Regions from separate parts of the Janthinobacterium sp. BCJ23 genome, predicted to be linked through region 3. Evidence: predicted binding sites of a transcription regulator. Region 3 holds the regulator's gene; each other region holds the start of a gene.

Region 1 (4,736 bases), on a different contig from region 3:
CTACCACTCCAAGCTCGTATGATCTGTATTGCTGATCCATGAAGCACTGGACAGTTTTCTGATTTGGTGGGTGCTGAGAGGCTCGAACTCCCGACCTACGCCTTGTAAGGGCGCCGCTCTACCAACTGAGCTAAGCACCCGTTGCTTGTCTCAGAAAACCATCCCGACGTTTGTCACCACGTCTGGAAGAGGCGCTATTATAGGACGGACAAAATCCTTCTGCAAGCGCTTTTTTCACTTTACTCCGTAATACCCCACTGCGACAGCATCCACGCCATATTGAATGCATTCTCGGCAATGGCGTTATAGCGGCCCGAAGCGCCGCCATGGCCGGCGCCCATATTCGTTTTCAGCAGCAGGGGATTGCCGTCCGTCTTGTACGCGCGCAGCTTGGCCACATACTTTGCCGGTTCCCAGTACATGACCTGGCTGTCGTTCAGGCCCGTCGTCACCAGCATGGCCGGGTAATTCTTGCGCGCAATGTTGTCGTAGGGCGAGTAGCTGAGCATGTAGTCGTAGGCCGCCTTCTGGTTCGGGTCGCCCCATTCCAGGTACTCGCCCGTCGTCAGCGGCAGGCTGGCGTCCATCATGGTGTTCATCACGTCGACGAAGGGCACGGCCGCGTGCACGGCGTGGAACAGCTCGGGACGCATGTTGACGACGGCGCCCATCAGCAAGCCGCCGGCGCTGCCGCCCTGGATGATCAGGCGGTTCGGGCTCGTCCATTTTTCACGCACCAGGTAGTCGGCGCTGTCGATGAAGTCATTGAAGGTGTTCTTCTTCTTCATCAGCATGCCGTCTTCATGCCACGCTTCGCCCATGTCCGTGCCGCCGCGGATATGCGCTTGCGCATAGATGACGCCACGGTCCAGCAGGCTGATGCGGCTGATGGAAAAAGTGGCTTCCGTCGAGATGCCATACGAACCATACGAATACAGCAGCAGCGGCGCGGAACCGTCGAGCTTGACGCCCTTCTTGTAGACGACCCACAGCGGCACTTGCACGCCATCGCGCGCTGTCACCCACAGGCGCTGCGTCGTGTAGCGGCTGCCATCAAAGCCGCCGACGATTTCCTGCTGCTTGAGCACCGTGCGCTTGCCGTCTTGCATGCTCATGTCGATGACGGTGGGCGGCGTGACGGGCGACTGGTAGGACATGCGGAATTGCGTGGCGGAAAACTCCGGCGTACCGGCCGCCGTGGCCAGGTAGACGGGGTCGTCGAACTGCACCGTTTTCCAGTTCTTCCGCGCGAAATCATGGATGCGGGCGCGGTTCAGGGCGCGGGCTTTTTCCATCACCACCAGATAGCCCTGGAAGACGTCGATGGACTGGATCACGGCATCCTTGTTGTGCGGCACGACGCTCTTCCAGTTCTTCGGCTGCGGGGCGGTCACTGGCGCGCTGACGACGCGGAAATTCTTCGCCTCTTTGTTGGTCAGAATAAACAGCTGGCCGTCGCGGTGCTCGATGCCGTAGCGGTGGCCTTTTTCACGTTTCAGCACGCTCTGGAAACTGCCTTCGGGCTTGCTCGTTGGCAGCAGCAGCACTTCGCTCGTATCCGTGCTGCGCGCAGTGAGCACGAAGTAGCGATGGTCGCGGGTGCGGCTCACGCCGATGGCGAACTGTTCCACTGGCTCGTGGTAGACCTGCTGCAAGGTGCCGCCCAGGGGCAGGCGGAACAAGCGGTCCGCGCGCTTGGTGGTGGCGTCTTCCTGCGTCAGCATCAGGGTGGCGTTGTCCGCCGCCCACGCCAGCGAGGTCACGCGCGGCATGGTGTCGCCCAGCAGCTTGCCCGTCTTCAAATCCTTGACATGCAGTTCGTACTGGCGGAAACCCGTCGTGTCGGTGGTGTAGGCCAGCAACTGTTCATTCGGGCTGATGGCAAACGCACGTACGGCAAAGAATTTGTGGCCTTCGGCCAATTGGTTCTGGTCGAGCAGGATTTCTTCAAGCGCCTGCGCATCGTAGGCGCCGTTCTTGCCGACAGGACGGCGGCAGTGAATCGGGTATTGCTTGCCCGCTTCCGTGCGCGTGTAATAGTAGAAATTGCCTTGGCGCGCAGGCGCGGACAGGTCCACTTCCTGCATGCGTCCCTTGACTTCCGCAGTCACCTTGTCGGCCAGCGGCTGGATCGGGGCCGTGACGGCGGCCGTGTAGGCGTTTTCCGCATTCAGGTAATCGATCACGGCAGGATCGGTCTTCTTTTGCAGCCAGCGGTAGTCGTCCGTGACGACGGTGCCGTGGCGCGTTTCCTGCCAGGCCGTCTTGGTGGCGACAGGTGCGGTGGCGGTAGCGACAGTGGCGGCGTCGGCGGCCAGCGCGGATGGCGCCAGCGAGGACAGCAGCAGGGCCGGCAGGATGGATAACCAGGCGGACCGGCGGCGCGCAGCGTGATGGGCGATAGACAAGGCGACTCCTTTGAATAGTTGTGTCAGGATTGTAATCTTGCTATTGAGAAAAGCAACCGCCTTGCGCGTGCGTTTCAACTTGCATCCATGGGCATTTCCAGCGATACTGTATATAACTACAGTATCCCGCCGCGAGGTGTCCTTGACCACATCTGCCTCCCCCTTTCCCGAGCCACCCGCAGCCCGCCGCTGGATAGCGCATCTGGACATGGACGCCTTCTTTGCCTCCGTGGAACTGTTGAAATATCCGGAATTGCGCGGCGAAGCCGTCGTCATCGGCGGTGGGCGTCTGCAGCAGCCCGTGCTGCAGGAAGACGGCACGCGGCAATTTGCGCGCATGCGCGACTACGTGGGGCGCGGCGTCGTCACCACGTCGACGTATGCGGCGCGCGTGTTCGGCGTGTTTTCCGCCATGGGCATCATGAAGGCGGCCAAGCTGGCGCCCGACAGCATCCTGCTGCCGGCCGATTTCGAGGCCTACCGCGACTATTCAGCCCGCTTCAAGCAGGCCGTGGCCCAGTTGTGCCCCATCATCCAGAACGTGGGCATCGATGAAATCTATGTTGATCTCACCGAATACGGCGAGCAGGCGCCGGCCATGGCGGCGCGCCTGAAGGCGGCCGTGTTCGAAGCGACGGGCCTGTCGTGCTCGATCGGCCTGGCACCCAACAAATTGCTGGCGAAAATCTGTTCCGACCTGGAAAAACCGGACGGCCTGACCATCCTGAACCCGGAGGATATTGAAACGCGCGTGTGGCCCTTGCCGGCGAAAAAGATCAATGGCATCGGCCCGAAAGCAACGGCCAAGCTGGAAGCCTTGGGTATTGTCACCATTGGCGAACTGGCCCGGGCCGACATGGCCATGCTGCGCACGCAGTTCGGCGACCTGTACACGGGCTGGCTGCGCCAGGCGGCGCTGGGCATCGATGATAGGCCTGTGCAGACGAGCCGGGAAACCAAGTCCGTCAGCCGTGAAACGACGTTCGAGCGCGACTTGCAGGTGGTGCGCGACCGCGCCACCCTGTCGGAAAAGCTGGAAAGCCTGTGCACGCGCGTGGCGGGCGACCTCGACAAGCAATCGCTGGCGGGGCGCACGGTGGGCATCAAGCTGCGCTTCGAGGATTTCAGCACCGTCACGCGCGACATCACCCTGCCCAGCGCCACGGCGGATGCCGCCGCCATCCTGCGCGCCAGCCGCGATTGCTTGCGGCGCGTGCCATTTGACAAGAAAATCCGCCTGCTGGGCGTGCGCATCTCGACCTTGTCCGACCCGGCCCTCGTGACGCGGCAGGCGCCGGCCCAGGCGGAGCTGTTTCCCGCCCTGTAGCGGCATTCCCCACGCAGCAACAACACCGCGCCAGTCCGCGCTTTTGACGGCATTCCCGTGTCGAAAGTGTAGAATGGCGTTCCCCTGGCACTACTGAAACAAACGGAAGACAAAAACTATGTGGTTCAAGAATCTTCAGATTTACCGCCTGCCCGCACCGTGGGCTTACACGCCAGAACAACTGGAAGAGGCGCTGTCCTCGAACAAATTTACGCCGGCGACCAGCATGGATCTGATGCGCCAGGGCTGGGATACGCCACGCCCGAACGGCGGCCTGGTCCACGTGGTCAACAAACAGATGCTGATCCTGCTGGGCACGGAAAAGAAACTGCTGCCAGCGACCGTCATCAACCAGGTGGCCAAGGCCCGCGCCGCCGAGATGGAAGAAGCGCAAGGCTTTGCGCCTGGTAAAAAGGCCATGAAGGAATTGAAGGAACGCGTGGCCGACGAGCTGCTGCCGCGCGCCTTCAGCATCCGCAGCAACGTCTGGACGTGGATCGACCCCGTCAATGGCTGGCTGGTGGTCGATGCCGCCAGCCCGGCGAAAGCCGATGAAGTCATCAAGCTGCTGTTGAAAGCCGTCGACAAACTGCCGCTGGAAAGCCTGCGCGTGCAGCGCTCGCCCGTGGCGGTGATGACGGAATGGCTGCAGGCGGACGACGCGCCTGCCGGCTTCACGGTCGACATGGATACGGAATTGCGCGCCACGGGCGAAAGCAAGGCCACCGTGCGCTACGTGCGCCACACCCTGGAAGCGGACGACGTGCGCCGCCACATCGCGGCCGGCAAGCAGTGCACGCGCCTGGCCATGACGTGGAACGACAAGATCTCGTTCGTGCTGACGGAGTCGCTGGCCATCAAGAGCGTCAAGCCGCTCGACGTGATCAAGGAAACGGAATCGAGCACGAAGAACGACGAAGAGCGTTTCGACGGCGACGTGATGCTGATGACGGGCGAGCTGAGCAAGCTGATGGCCGACGTGGTCGAAGCATTGGGCGGCG
Region 2 (4,736 bases), 130 kb from region 3:
GAGGCGGGAAACTGAGGGAAGCGGGGGCGGCCGGCAGCCGCCCCGTGAGTAGCGTTACAAAGCGAGGAAGGCCAAGGCCGCCACAGTCGTCGGCAGCAGGGCGCCGGCCAGCAGGCCGACGGCACCGATCGATTCATCCTTGAAGCCGCGGCGCAGCAGGGCCACGCCGGCCGGGTTCGGCGCATTGGCGATGACGGTCAGGCCGCCACCGGCCACGGCGCCGGCCATCAGCATGTATTTCGCTTCGTCCGTCATGCCGACGATCAGCGAACCGAGGTAAGTGAGGGCCGCATTGTCGGTAATGGCCGTCAAGCCCAGGGCGCCGAAGAACAGGGCCAGCGGCTTCAGGCTCGAGACGATGGGTTGCAGCCACCATTGCTGCATGCCGCCCAGTACCACCAGGCCGCCGAGGAAGAAGCCGACCAGCAAGCCTTCCTTGAGGATCAGCGGGCTTTGATAGCGCTCGTACGCCTGCACGAAGCCGAGGAAGAACAGGAACAGGCCGATGAACAGCACGGGATGGTGCGCCAGGGTCACCACGCCGGCCAGCACGATCATGTGCACGAGGCTGACGGCCAGCGGCACTTTTGGCGCTTCCACCTCGCCGGCCTTCGGCTTGATGTCGGAAGTGTTGCTGTGCAGGTATTTGCGCAGCAGAATGCTCACGCCCGTGGCGTTGACGAGCACGGCGATGGCGGCCTTCCAGCCGAAATGGCTGGCCATGTAGGCGCTATCCCAGTTCCACGTGGTGGCCACCATCAGCACGGGCGGCGCCGCGTACGAGGTCAGGGTACCACCGATGGAAACGTTGACGAAGAGCACGCCCAGCGCGCCGTATTTCAGCCATTCAGGGATGCCCGGGCGGAAGATTTGCGGCGCCAGCATCAGCGCGGCCAGGGTCATGGCGGCCGGTTCCGTGATCAATGAGCCCGTCAGGGGCACGAGCGCCAGGCCCAGCCAGACGAGGCCCAGTTCCGTGCGCAGCGGCATCACGCGCGCCACGCTTTTCAACAGGCGCTGCACGGCGTCGAGCACAGGGCGCGAGGCGGCCACGACCATGACGACAAAGACGAACAGGGGCTCCGTGTAATGGCGCGACTCGGCATACTCGATGGCCGCATCGCTGCCCGAGACAAAGGCCATGATGAGGATCAGGATAAAGGCCCAGAAGCCGAACACGACTTCCACTTCGCCCAGCAAGTGCAGCAGGCCCGCATGGCGGGGATGGCGCCGCGACAAGGTTTCAAACGACTTGGCGGCAAAGGTGTGGATGAGCGCAAGGCTGAAGACGATGGCGCTGATGATTTGGATGGTGGTCAAATGCGTTTCCTTATGGACGGAGGAAGCCGGCTGGTACGTTGCCAACCGGTAAGGAGAGTGCTTATGGTACAGCAATCGATGCCGAAAACGGGGTTTTTCGGACATGGCGGAGCGGCCCCGGCGGTAGCGGCAGTCAGATAAACCTTGCCAAAAGTGGAGCTGGATAGTACTGTATATGCATACAGTATTAATCTATCTATCCAATGATGCAACATTCTCAATTGATGGCCTCGCCGGAAGCCTTGCACCCGTCCTTGTGGCGTGCATCGCAGCTGGGGCAGGGCGCCACGCGCTGCCTGGACACGGGCTTTGCCGCCCTGTCCGCGCAGCTGCCCGGCGGCGGCTGGCCCAGCGGCAGCCTGATCGATCTGCTGGTGCAGCAGCCGGGCAGCGGCGAATTGCGGCTGCTGGCCCCCGCGCTGGCGCAACTGCCGGGCTTGCCCATCGTGCTGCTGCAGCCGCCCCATCCGCCGCAGGCACTGGCCCTGGCCGCGCAGGGACTGGCGCCGTCGCAACTGCTGTGGCTCAAAAGCGCCGGCAGCAAGGATGCCTTGTGGGCGGCGGAAAACATCTTGCGCAGCGGTACCTGCGGCGCCTTGCTGTTCTGGCAGCCGCACGTGCGCGCCGACAGCCTGCGCCGCCTGCACCTGGCCGCGCAAAGCGGCAACACCCTGTTCTGCATGCTGCGCCCGCTGCACGGCGCGCAGGATGCGTCGCCGGCGCCGCTGCGCCTGTCCGTGCGCCCGGCTGCCGGCGGCATCGAGATCGGCTTCATCAAGCGCCGGGGACCGCAGCGCGACGCGCCCCTGTTCCTGCCCCTGCAACCTCCTTCATTATTGCGACGCCATGCGACTCTGGATCGGCCTGTGCCTGCCCCGGCTCCCGCTCGAAGTGTTTTGCCCGCGCTGGTCGGCTGACAGCCTGGGCGTAGTGCTGGAGCAGGAGCAAGTGATGGCCGTGTCGCCGCTGGCGCGGGCGGCCGGCATCAAGCCGGGCATGCGCCGCGCCGGTGCGCTGATGCTGGCGCCGCAGGCGCGCCTGCACGAGCGCTCGCCTGAACTGGAAGCGCAAGCCCTGCAAGCGGTGGCGCTGGCGCTGCTGCAATATTCGCCGCTGGTGGCGCAAGGCGAGGAAGCGACCCTGCTTGTCGATGCGGGCGCCAGCCTGCGCCTGTTCGGCGGCGTGCGTGCCCTGTGCCGGCACATCGCGGCCAGCTTGCGCGCGCTCGGCTACACGGCCCAGCTGTCGTGCGCCCCGACGGCACGTGGCGCCTGGCTGCTGGCGCGCGCCACTACGCGCCGGCGCCGCGTGCTGGGCATGGAGAGCCTCACCCGCCGCCTCGACGGCCTGCCGTGCGCCTTGCTGCCGCCCGCGCGCCCCTACCTCGACTGGTTCGAGGGCATCGGCTGCCGCACCCTGGGGCAGCTGCGCCACTTGCCGCGGCCCGGCTTGCAGCGCCGTTGCGGCGGGGCCTTGCTCGATATGCTCGACGATGCGCATGGCCACAGCACGGAATTGTTCGTGTGGCTCGAAGCGCCGCCCACGTTCCGCGCCAGCCTGGAATTGTTCGACCGCGTGGAGCATGCCGACGCGCTGCTGTTCGGCGCGCGCCGCCTGCTGCAGCAAATGACGGGCTGGCTGTGCGCGCGGCAATTTGCCGTCGAGCGCATCCAGCTGCTGCTGGCGCACGAGCGGGGCAGGGTGGCGCGTCCGCCCACCGTCATCGACCTGGCGCTGGGCGAGGCCGTGTGGCGCGACGAGCACCTGGTGCGCCTGCTCCAGGAGCGCCTGGCGCAGCTGGTGCTGGAGGCGCCCGTGATCGGCCTCACCCTGGAAGCGCTGCAGGTGCAGCCGATGGCGCCGCCCAGCGACAGCCTGTTTCCCGAGCCGGGCGGCACGCCGCAGGAACGCCAGCGCCTGCTGGAATTGCTGGTGGCGCGCCTGGGCACGGACAATGTCTTGCAGGCCGCGCCGCGCGCCGATTACCGCCCCGAAGCGGCCAACCAGTGGCTGCCGCTGCCGGCCAAGGCCGGCGCAAAAAACGCGCTGCCGGACTTGCCGCCAGGCTTGCCCGGCATGCCCCGTCCCGGCTGGCTGCTGGCCCAGCCTATCGCCCTGCTGATGCGCGAGCACCGGCCGTTTTATGGCTCGCCCTTGAAAATGGTGTCCGTTGCCGAACGCATAGAGGCGGGCTGGTGGGGCCAGTCGCAGGCGCGCGATTACTTCATCGCCGAAGGCCTCGACCACGCCCATTACTGGGTCTACCGCGAACGCATCGCCGGCAGCGGAGAAGACGCCGCGCCGCGCTGGTTTTTGCATGGCTTGTTTGGCTGAATGGGCTGTCCTGCTGAAACTGCCATGCTTGGCTATACTGGCTTCCCGGCGCCGCATCTTTCATTGAAACAAAGGATATCCATGACACAGCTTTCCGACTTCCCCATCACCCAAAAATGGCCCGCCCGCCATCCCGAGCGCTTGCAGCTGTACTCGCTGCCGACGCCGAACGGCATCAAGGTTTCGATTTTGCTGGAAGAGCTGGGCCTGGCGTACGAGCCGCACCTGGTCAGCTTCGAGACAAACGACCAGACATCGCCCGCCTTCCTGTCGCTTAATCCCAACAACAAGATTCCCGCCATCCTCGATCCGAACGGCCCCGATGACAAGCCGCTGGCCCTGTTCGAGTCGGGCGCCATCCTGCTGTACCTGGCCGAAAAGACGGGCAAGTTCATCCCCCAGGACGCGGGCCTGCGCTATGAAACGATACAGTGGCTGATGTTCCAGATGGGCGGTATCGGCCCCATGTTCGGCCAGGTGGGCTTCTTCCACAAATTCGCCGGCAAGGATTACGAGGACAAGCGTCCGCTCGAACGCTACCTCGGCGAAGCCAAGCGTTTGCTGGGCGTGCTCGAGCAGCGCCTGCAGGGCCGCGACTGGATCATGGGCAGCCAATACACGATTGCCGACATCGCCATCTTCCCGTGGGTGCGCTGCCTGGTGGGTTTTTACGGTGCGGGCGATCTCGTCGGTTTTAACAACTTCCCGAATGTGCAGCGCGTGCTGGATGCTTTCCTGGCCCGGCCTGCCGTTATCAAGGGGCTCGACATACCATCGCGTGGCTAAAACAGCCGTGGCCGGACAGCGCTACAATGCGCCATCGGCCGCGCTGCGCGGCAGCTTTGATCTGAGACAATGAAATCCACCCGGCAAGACTTTCCCGGCGCGCACGGCCATGTGCTGGCGGCGCGCCTCGATGCGCCCGACGGCGCCATCCGCGCCTACGCGCTGTTCGCCCACTGCTTTACTTGCGGCAAGGACGTGCTGGCCGCGCGGCGCATCGCGCAAGGCTTGACGGAACACGGCATCGCCGTGTTGCGCTTCGACTTCACGGGACTGGGTGCCAGCGAAGGCGAGTTCGC
Region 3 (4,736 bases):
TGATTTCACTCTGGTTGTCGCGGCTGTACAGTTCGTCGATGCGCTCGACCACCTGCGTCAGCAGGGGCTGGATGGCGGTCCAGCCCTGGGCGCCGCGCGCGCCTTCTTCGGCGATGGCGAAAATCTTCGATTCGGCCTCGTCAAGCATCTGCTTGACTTCCTTGCCTTGCGGGCTGAAGGCCGTGCCAGAGATATCGTCGGCGACGGTGATGAGTTTACGCAGCACGCCGCGGTCGCGCACGATCTCGGCGTAACGCCGGATGTTCGCGGCCGATGGCGTGTTTTGCGCCATGGCATTCAGGTAAGCGAGTCCGCCCACGTCATCGGCCTTGCCGAGCTGGGTCAGGGTTTCAAAAACAGTAATGACATCGGCTGGCTTGGAAGCGTTAACCATCTTGACGATTTGCTCGAAGATGATGCGATGGTCATAGCGATAGAAATCCTCCGCATGCATGAAGTCGGCGATGCGGTCATACGCGGCATTGTCGCGCAGCAGACCACCGATGACGGATTGTTCTGCTTCGATCGAATGCGGCGGAATACGGAGGGAATCCAGTTGCGGATCAGAGGGGGCGTTCATGGCGCGAATTATACCCGCTTCGGCGTGATGGCAAAAATAAAGGGCTGAAATTGAGCGAAAAAAAGGCCACAAAAAAGCCGGGCGAACCCGGCTTTTCATAGTGCGGCAATGCTTGCGGGCCAGGCCCGCAGACAATTACGCGTTCGCGTCTGGAACGACAGCGATAACAACTTCCACGACCACGTCGGTGTGCAGAGCAACCGAAACGTTGTGCTCGCCAACGATCTTCAGCGGACCGGTAGGCATGCGGATTTGTGCTTTTTCAACAGCAAAACCTTGCTTGGTCAGCGCTTCAGCGATGTCGAAGTTGGTGACGGAACCGAACAGACGGCCATCAACACCAGCTTTTTGAGCAACTTGAACGGTCAGGCCGCTCAGTTTTTCGCCCTGGGCTTGCGATGCGGCCAGTTTGGCGGCAGCAGCTTTTTCCAGTTCGGCGCGCTTGACTTCGAATTCAGCCACAGCGGTTGCCGTAGCACGACGTGCCAGGCGTTGCGGGATCAGGAAGTTACGTGCGTAACCGTCTTTGACTTTGACGACTTCGCCGAGGTTACCGACGTTAACAACTTTTTCTAACAGAATGATTTGCATAGTTCTTCTCCAGGAATATCTGACCGATTAAGCGTGGTGCAGATCGGTGTATGGCAGCAGCGCGAGGAAGCGAGCGCGCTTGATTGCGGTGTCAACTTGGCGCTGGTAGTGCGCTTTGGTACCGGTCAGGCGTGCTGGCATGATCTTGCCGTTTTCTTGGACGAAGTCTTTCAGCGTGTCGACGTCTTTGTAGTCGACTTGCTCAACGTGAGCTGCGGTGAAGCGGCAGAACTTCTTGCGTTTGAACAACGGGTTTTGCTGTTTGCGTTTTTCTTTAAGCTTGAGCTTATTTTTGTCGAACTTTTTACCGAATGCCATGTCAGGCTCCTGTATCTAAAATGCGCTAGTCAGAATTGACTGCACTAAAATCAATGATGTGAAACACCAAACTCTTGCTGTTGCGGCTCTTCCTGGCCAGGAAACCCGTGAACTGATATACCCCGCCCAAGCTTGCCTGACTGAACCTGCCTGAGATTTCGCCAGCGGCTAGCGCGGCAACATCAAACTCGGTCAAACGGGCAATCCCTGCTTCCATCTGCTGCGAACTGTGTTGCAATACTGCATTCACAATCGGCAGCCCTGCCGGGGTATAGCGCAATATTTCGCGCTCGGCAATGATGGCGGTTACTTGTAGCTGGTTCAGCGCACGATCCTGGTCAAGAATTAAGCTGCTGCTGCGGCTGGAGCGGCTGCTGGTGCTTCGGTGCGGTGGCTTTTGGCCGCGTCTTCGCGTTGTACCGATTTCATCATCGGCGAAGGAGCTGTTTCAGCTTTCTTCATTTTAACGGTCAGGTGACGCAACACGGCATCATTGAATTTGAATGCTGTTTCCAACTCGACCAGGGTCTCGTTGTCGCATTCGATGTTCAGGCAGATGTAGTGTGCTTTAGGCAGCTTTTGGATCGAGTAAGCCATTTGACGGCGGCCCCAATCTTCCACGCGGTGAACCGAACCGCCGCGGGTGGTTACGCTGGCTTTGTAGCGTTCGATCATCGCGGGCACTTGCTCGCTTTGGTCCGGATGGACGATAAAGACTATTTCATAATGACGCATGCAAACTCCTTCAGGTCGGATTGATAATCGCCCACCCCGGCGTCAAGACGGGTGTGGGAAGGTCAGCCGAAGATTATAACCGCCTTTTGCAAACGTTTCAATCATTCCTTCCACAAGCGCCCGAAAAACCCGTGCGCCACCGTGCTTTCCGGCCGTGGACAAGTATTTCTTGCGAAATTCGCCCAAAACACGGAAATCCCCTTGCATAGTGGGCGATACTGTACAAAAATACAGACTGTTCATATAGACAGCATTTTAGTATGCACCCACCGCTCATGATCAAGCTGACAGCACGACAAGAACAAATCCTGAACCTGATCAAGGACGCGATTGAAAACACGGGCTTTCCTCCCACCCGTGCCGAAATCGCCAATGAACTGGGTTTCAAATCGGCCAATGCGGCCGAAGAGCATTTGCAGGCCCTGGCCCGCAAGGGCGCGATCGAGATTTCGCCCGGCACCTCGCGCGGCATCCGCCTGATCGGTGCGGCCGCCGAAGCGCCGCCGTCGAAAGTGCCGGCAGCCCTGCTGATGTCGCTGCCCCTGATCGGCCGGGTGGCGGCCGGTTCGCCCATCCTGGCCCAGGAAAACCTGGAAGCGAGCTACAACGTGGACCCGGCCCTGTTCTCGGCCAAGCCCGATTTCCTGCTGAAGGTGCGCGGCTGGTCCATGCGCGACGCCGGCATCATGGATGGCGACTTGCTGGCCGTGAAAAAAGTCGACAGCGCCAAGAATGGCCAGATCGTCGTCGCCCGCATCGGCGACGAAGTCACCGTCAAGCGCTACAAGAAGACGGGCTCCGTCATCGAACTGCTGCCGGAAAATCCGGACTTCAAGGTCATTACCGTGTCGCCGGAAGATGAATTCGCCCTGGAAGGTTTGGCGGTAGGCTTGATGCGCAGCTGGCATTAAACTCCCGCACGTAAAAAGGGCCGCGACAGCATCACTGTCGCGGCCCTTTTTACATGGTGCGCGGCTGCTTATGCGTCCAGTGCGTTGCTGAAATCTTCCAATAAGTCTGCTTCATCCTCGATACCGACGGACACGCGGATCAGGGACTCGGCGATGCCCATGCTGGCGCGGCGCTCGGCACCCATCTCGTAGAAAATCGTGTGGGCGACGGGAATGACCAGGGTGCGCGTGTCGCCGAGGTTGCTGGCGGGAATGGCAAGATTGAGACGATTGAGGAAATCGAAGCAGTCGATGCCATCTTTCAGCTCAAAGCTGAACAACGAGCCATAGCTGCGGAACAAGTCGGTGGCCAGCGCATGCTGCGGGTGCGACGCCAGGCCAGGATAATGCACGGCAGCCACTCTCGGGTCGGCCTGCAGCATGTTGGCCAGCGCCAGGGCGTTCGAGCAGGTGCGGTCCATGCGCAAGGCCATGGTTTCCGCGCCGACGGCGATATGATGCGCAGCTTCCGGCCCCAGCGAGGCGCCGAAGTCGCGCAAAGCCTTGGCACGGATTTGCGCGATGCCCCACTGCGCGGGCGCCGCCTTCTTGTAATTCTCGAAAATGTTCGGATACTGCGTCCAGTCGAACACGCCCGTGTCCGTCAAGCTGCCGCCCAGGGCATTGCCGTGGCCGCCGATGGATTTCGTCAAGGCATTGACCACCAGGCCCGCGCCCACAGCTTTCGGGCGGAACAGATATGGCGTCGTCATCGTGTTGTCGACGATGTACAAGATGCCCTTCTCGTGGCACAAGTCGCCGATTTTCTTCAGGTCAGCGATCTGCGTGCGCGGATTGGCGATGGTTTCCACAAACACGATGCGCGTGGCCGGCGTGATGGCCGCAGCCACATTGGCCACCTCGGTGGCGTCGACGAATGACACGCCGATGCCCTGCCCCGTCACCGTTTGCCACAAGCTGTTGGTGTTGCCAAACAAAAAGGCCGACGACACGACATGGTCGCCCGCGCGCAGCAACGATTGCACCACGGCGCCGATGGCGCCCATGCCGGTGGCGAAGCACAAAGTCGCCACGCCGTCTTCCATCTTGTTGACCTTGTCTTCCAGCGCGGAGACGGTCGGGTTGCCTTGGCGGCCATAACGGAAGCCCGGCTCCTTGCCCTGGAACACGGACGCGAGCTGGCGCGCATCGGCGTAACCGAAGGCAACGGAAGTGTGCACGGGCTTGTGCAGCGAGCCGTGCTCGATGCCCTTGCGGCGGTCGTTGTGCAGGATGGTGGTGGTGAAGCCGTAGGTTTTTTTGTTGGTCATGGTGGAAGTTCCAAATACTCGTCTTGCCGCTTAACCCAAGGCAAGTGCTGGGGTCAGACCTGAAGGTCCGACCCCAAAAAAAGCCCGGCATCGGCCGGGCAGGTACTTATGCTTCCGTTGTCGCCAGGTTCAGGTTCAGCTGGGAACGGGGCGTATCTTCGGGCGCTGCCGCCTTCGGATGGTGGCGCGCATATTCCAGGCGGTCCAGGTATTCCTGCGACACGTCGCCCGTCACGTACACGCCATCGAAGCACGATGCCTCGAAGTTCGTCAGGGCCGGGTTGACGTCGG
Region 4 (4,736 bases), on a different contig from region 3:
CGCTACGCGCGTAATCCGACAGGACGCGCCAACAATGTTGTCGGATTACGCTGCGCTAATCCGACCTACGCACTTATGCGGGTACACCGAGAATCACGCTCGACGCCTTGAACATCGCCGTCACGCTGCCGCCAAGTTCGATACCCAGGTCCGTGCTGCTCTGATTGGTGATGATGGCGGCGATCGTGCCGCCGCGCGGCAAGTCCAGCACCACTTCCGTGTTGACGGCACCTGTCTGCACGCGCGTGACCGTGCCGGCCAGCTGGTTGCGGGCGGAAAAGCGTGCGCCTTCGCTGTCGGCCACGAGGATGATGGACGAAGCCTTGATCAGCGCAAACGCTTCCGCGCCCGGCACCAGGCCCAGGCTTGCGCTGCTGCCCTGCGTGACGATGGCCACGATGTGCTGGCCGCCCGGCAATTCCAGGGTGACTTCGTCGTTGACGGCGCCCTGTTTCAGTTCGGCCACCTTGCCGAGGAATTGATTACGCGCCGTCGTTTTCATGGCCATTCTCCGTATGAGTAAAAGATCGTCGGCGATGCCTTCGGCCTGGCTGCCCAGCTGGCGCAGGTAGCGCGCATGCTCGCGCTCGATGATGCGGAAATTGTCGACCAGCTGGCGTCCCCGTTGCGTGAGCCGCGTGCCGCCGCCGCCCTTGCCGCCCGTCAGGCGCTCGACCAGCGGTTCGCCGGCCAGGTTGTTCATCGCGTCGATGGCATCCCAGGCCGCCTTGTAGCTCATCTTTACCAACTTGGCCGCCTGCGTGATGGAGCCGCATTCGGCGATGGCGCCCAGCAATTCCACCCTGCCGGCGCCGCCCAGGTTTTCTCCACCCACCGTCATCCATACCGAGCCTTCTAGGCCGATTTCCGCTGCCGCTGATTTATCCAATGCGTTCACCCAATGCCATGTGGTCTTCCCTGTTATCGATCTGTCCGTCGCGCAAGTACAGCACGTGCTCGCCCAGGATGCGCGCATCTTCCGGATCGTGCGTGATCAGGATTATGGGCACGTCCAGGCGCTGTTGCCACTGGCTCAGTTCCAGCCGCATTTTGACACGCAGGGCCGGATCGAGGGCGGCAAACGGCTCGTCGAGCAGCAGCGCGGACGGCTCGGCCACGAGCGCCCTCGCCAGCGCCACCCGTTGGCGCTGGCCTCCGGACAACTCGTCGGGGAACTGGTGCGCCAGTTCCTGCAAGTGGAAGGCGTCGAGCCAATGCTCGACCTTCTGTAATTTTTCGCGCGCGCGCGGATTGAACCAGCCGCGGCTCAGGCCAAAGCCCACGTTCTGGCGCACCGTCAGGTGCGGGAACAGCGCGTAATCCTGGAACAGGTAGGCGACATTGCGCTGCTGCGGCGGCAAATTGATGCCGGCGGCCGAGTCGAACAAGGTGCGCCCGTTCAGGCGGATATGGCCTTCGTTCGGCGTGAAGAGTCCGGCAATGGCTTTCAGGGTCATGCTCTTGCCGGCGCCAGACGGGCCATACATGGCGATGCGCTGGCTGCCGGACGTACATTGCACCTGCAGGTCGAAGCGGCGTTTGCCGGAGCGCAAGGTGGCGCGGATGTCGAGGTCGAGTTGCATGGGCGTCATCCTCAGCGTCCTTTGTGCGCGACGCGCCCGGGCGCCAGGCGGCCAGCCGACAGCAGCACCACGATGCAGACCACCGAGATGATCACGACCAGCGTATTGGCCACGTCGTCCTGGCCCGCCTGCACGGCTTCATACACGGCCACCGACAGGGTCTGTGTCTTGCCGGGAATGCTGCCGGCCACCATCAGGGTGGCGCCAAACTCGCCCAGCGCGCGCACGAATCCCAGCAGCACGCCGGCGAGGATGCCGCGCCAGGCCAGCGGTAACGTGACGCGAAAGAAAATCGCCATTTCCGAAATGCCCAGCACGCGGGCCGCCTGCTCGAGCTGGCCGTCGACGGCCTCGAAGGCGGCGCGCGCGGGCTTGAAGACGAGAGGGAAAGCGACCACGGTGGAAGCGATCACGGCACCCTGCCACGTAAAGATGAGGTTGATGCCGAAGTTGTCCTGCAGCCAGATACCCAGGGTGCCGCGCCGGCCCAGCAGCACCAGCAGGTAGTAGCCGAGCACGGTGGGCGGCATCACCATCGGCAGGGTCAACAGGGCGTCGAGCAATTCGCGCCCGGGAAAACGCGTGCGCGCCAGCAGATAGCCCGTACCGATGCCGAGCAACAAGTTGAGCGCCGTGGCCCACGCCGCCACTTTGAGCGACAGGGCCAGCGCGGTCCAGGCGATATCCATGCGCGTTCGTTTGCTTTATGGCTTTTTAAAGCCGTACTTGGCCAGGATGGCTTGCGCCGGCGTCGTCTGCAAATAGCTGACGAAGCGCTTCGCTTCGGCCGCATTGCCGCTGCCCTTGATGGTGGCGATCGGGTACAGCACGGGCGCGTCCAGCGGCACGTCGAGCACCACGTTGACCTTGTCTTTCATGATGGCCGCGTCAGTGGCGTAGACAAAGCCCGCATCGACTTCGCCGCGCGCCACGTAGTCGAGCGACTGGCGCACGTTCTGCGTGCCGATGGCTTTCGGTTGCACGGCGTCCCACAGCTTCGCCTTCTTCAGTGCGCCTTCCGAGTAACGGCCGACGGGCACGCTGGCCGGATTGGCGATGGCCACGCGGGTCACGCCCTTGTGCGTCAGGTCAGCCAGGCTCTTGATGCCCAGCTTGCTATCGTGCGGCACGATCAGCACCAGGCTGTTGCCGACGAAGTCCATGCGCTCGGCCGGCAAGACGAAGCCCTGCTTTTGCGCCGCATCCATGGTTTCCTGGTCGGCCGAGGCAAACACGTCCACGGGCGCGCCCTTGACGATCTGCTGCAGCAGCACGCCCGAGGCGGCGAAGTTCAGGGATACCTTGCTGCCCGGATACTGCGCCTCATAGCCCTGCGCCGCCTCCTTGAACGCATTCGTCAGGCTGGCCGCGGCCGACACGACCACTTCACCGGCAAGGGCGGACGAGGCGGCGGTGGCGAAGAGGGCGGCGCCGAGCAGTGTGGCGAGGGAGGTGAGGCGCATGATCGTATCCTTGATGAGAAGAGAACCTGGTCCGTAATATACACCGATATATAGCGCTCTGCCATCGCACAGGTCAAGCCAGCGCAAGCTGCATTCCCTGATATACTGTATATAAACACAGTATATTGAGGTGAGCCATGGAATTGACGGACAAGCTGGAAATCCTGGCCGACGCGGCCAAGTACGACGCGTCCTGCGCCAGCAGCGGCGCGCCCAGGCGCGATTCCATCGGCAAGGACGGCTTTGGCGCCACCTCGGGCATGGGCATTTGCCACAGCTACACGCCGGACGGACGCTGCGTCTCGCTGCTGAAAGTATTGCTGACGAATTACTGCCTGTACGACTGCCAGTACTGCGTCAACCGCCGCACGTCGAACGTGCCGCGCGCGCGCTTTACCGTGGCCGAAGTGGTGAAACTGACGAGCGACTTTTACCTGCGCAACTACATCGACGGCCTGTTCCTCAGTTCCGGCATCATCCAGTCGGCCGACTACACGATGGAACAACTGGTGCAGGTGGCGCGCGAATTGCGCGAGGTGCATCAGTTCCGCGGCTACATCCATTTGAAAACCATCCCTGACGCCGACCCCGCGCTGATCGCGCAGGCGGGCCGCTATGCCGACCGGCTCAGCGTCAATATCGAACTGCCGACACAGGACAGCGTGCAAAAGCTGGCGCCGGAAAAAAGCGTGCATACGATCAAGCTGGCGATGGGGTCGATACGCCGCAAGCTCGACGAGAAAGCGGAAGAACCGCGCGCACCGCGTTTCGCGCCGGCCGGGCAAAGCACGCAGATGATCGTCGGCGCCGACGCCAGCGACGACCAGCAGATCCTCTCCACGGCCGAGACCCTGTACGGCAGTTATAAACTCAAGCGCGTGTACTACTCGGCCTTCAGCCCGATCCCCGACAGTCCGAAAAGCGTGCCGCTGGCGCCGCCGCCGATGCTGCGCGAACACAGGTTGTACCAGGCCGATTTCCTGCTGCGCAGCTATGGTTTCCAGGCCAGCGAACTGCTGCCCGCCACGGGCGGCAACCTGGCGCTCGATATCGACCCAAAACTGGCGTGGGCGCTGGCCCACCGCGAACATTTTCCGCTGGACTTGAACCGCGCGGCGCAGCACATGATCGCCCGCGTGCCCGGTATCGGCTTGCGCAATGCCCAGCGCATCGTCGACCTGCGGCGGCTGCGGCAGGTGCGCTACGCCGACCTGTCGCGCCTGCGCTGCAGCATGAAGAAAATCGCGCCGTTCATCATCACGGCCGACTACTTTCCCGCGCGCGACACCACCGCCTCCGAACACCTGCGGCGCGCCATGGCGGAAGCGCCGCAGCAGATGAATCTGTGGCCGGAGCTGCAGGCCGCATGAGTACGGCGGTGCGGCTGGCGCAATCGTTCGACGAGTGGCGCGCGGCAGCAAGGGAACTGATCGCGCGTGGCGTGCCACCTGCCGACGTTGCCTGGCAGTGTCAACACGGTGAGGGCGACCTGTTTTCCGCCACGCCGGATGCCACGGATGCCAGCGCGCCACTGCTGCGCCTGCCCCGTCCACTGGTGGAATTGCTGGAAAGCGCCGCCTGTTTCAACGTGCATGACCGCTGGGCCTTCCTGTACCAGGTGCTCTGGCGCTGGCAGCAGGGCCAGCACGACGTGATGTCGCCGGCCGACGCGGACGGCGCGCGCCTGCAC

Evidence for each region. Region 3 encodes LexA, which represses DNA repair genes until DNA is damaged. Its sites were predicted from a motif close to ACTGTATNNNNATACAGT; they were not measured.
Region 1: the regulator LexA is predicted to act here: its motif matches at 2,514-2,531, upstream of dinB (DNA polymerase IV).
Region 2: the regulator LexA is predicted to act here: its motif matches at 1,489-1,506, upstream of imuA (translesion DNA synthesis-associated protein ImuA).
Region 4: the regulator LexA is predicted to act here: its motif matches at 3,151-3,168, upstream of AC54AG_RS18610 (putative DNA modification/repair radical SAM protein).

What each region holds. Positions count from the first base shown of each region.
Region 1 is NZ_JCAQAW010000011.1:133,316-138,051, forward strand. Features, by position in the region: tRNA gene AC54AG_RS26010 (tRNA-Asp) at 1-10, opposite strand, end outside; tRNA gene AC54AG_RS26015 (tRNA-Val) at 65-140, opposite strand; gene AC54AG_RS26020 (S9 family peptidase) at 240-2,408, opposite strand; gene dinB (DNA polymerase IV) at 2,551-3,735, shown strand; gene AC54AG_RS26030 (recombination-associated protein RdgC) at 3,854-4,736, shown strand, end outside.
Region 2 is NZ_JCAQAW010000001.1:239,756-244,491, reverse strand. Features, by position in the region: gene AC54AG_RS01055 (GNAT family N-acetyltransferase) at 1-2, shown strand, start outside; gene AC54AG_RS01050 (putative Na+/H+ antiporter) at 55-1,320, opposite strand; gene imuA (translesion DNA synthesis-associated protein ImuA) at 1,527-2,237, shown strand; gene AC54AG_RS01040 (Y-family DNA polymerase) at 2,167-3,654, shown strand; gene AC54AG_RS01035 (glutathione S-transferase N-terminal domain-containing protein) at 3,736-4,440, shown strand; gene AC54AG_RS01030 (alpha/beta hydrolase family protein) at 4,510-4,736, shown strand, end outside.
Region 3 is NZ_JCAQAW010000001.1:106,168-110,903, forward strand. Features, by position in the region: gene AC54AG_RS00440 (replicative DNA helicase) at 1-580, opposite strand, end outside; gene rplI (50S ribosomal protein L9) at 716-1,171, opposite strand; gene rpsR (30S ribosomal protein S18) at 1,199-1,489, opposite strand; gene priB (primosomal replication protein N) at 1,515-1,814, opposite strand; gene rpsF (30S ribosomal protein S6) at 1,835-2,224, opposite strand; gene lexA (transcriptional repressor LexA) at 2,500-3,135, shown strand; gene AC54AG_RS00470 (cystathionine gamma-synthase family protein) at 3,204-4,445, opposite strand; gene purF (amidophosphoribosyltransferase) at 4,552-4,736, opposite strand, start outside.
Region 4 is NZ_JCAQAW010000005.1:367,198-371,933, reverse strand. Features, by position in the region: gene AC54AG_RS18630 (TOBE domain-containing protein) at 74-841, opposite strand; gene AC54AG_RS18625 (sulfate/molybdate ABC transporter ATP-binding protein) at 882-1,583, opposite strand; gene modB (molybdate ABC transporter permease subunit) at 1,595-2,272, opposite strand; gene modA (molybdate ABC transporter substrate-binding protein) at 2,288-3,046, opposite strand; gene AC54AG_RS18610 (putative DNA modification/repair radical SAM protein) at 3,184-4,416, shown strand; gene AC54AG_RS18605 (UdgX family uracil-DNA binding protein) at 4,413-4,736, shown strand, end outside.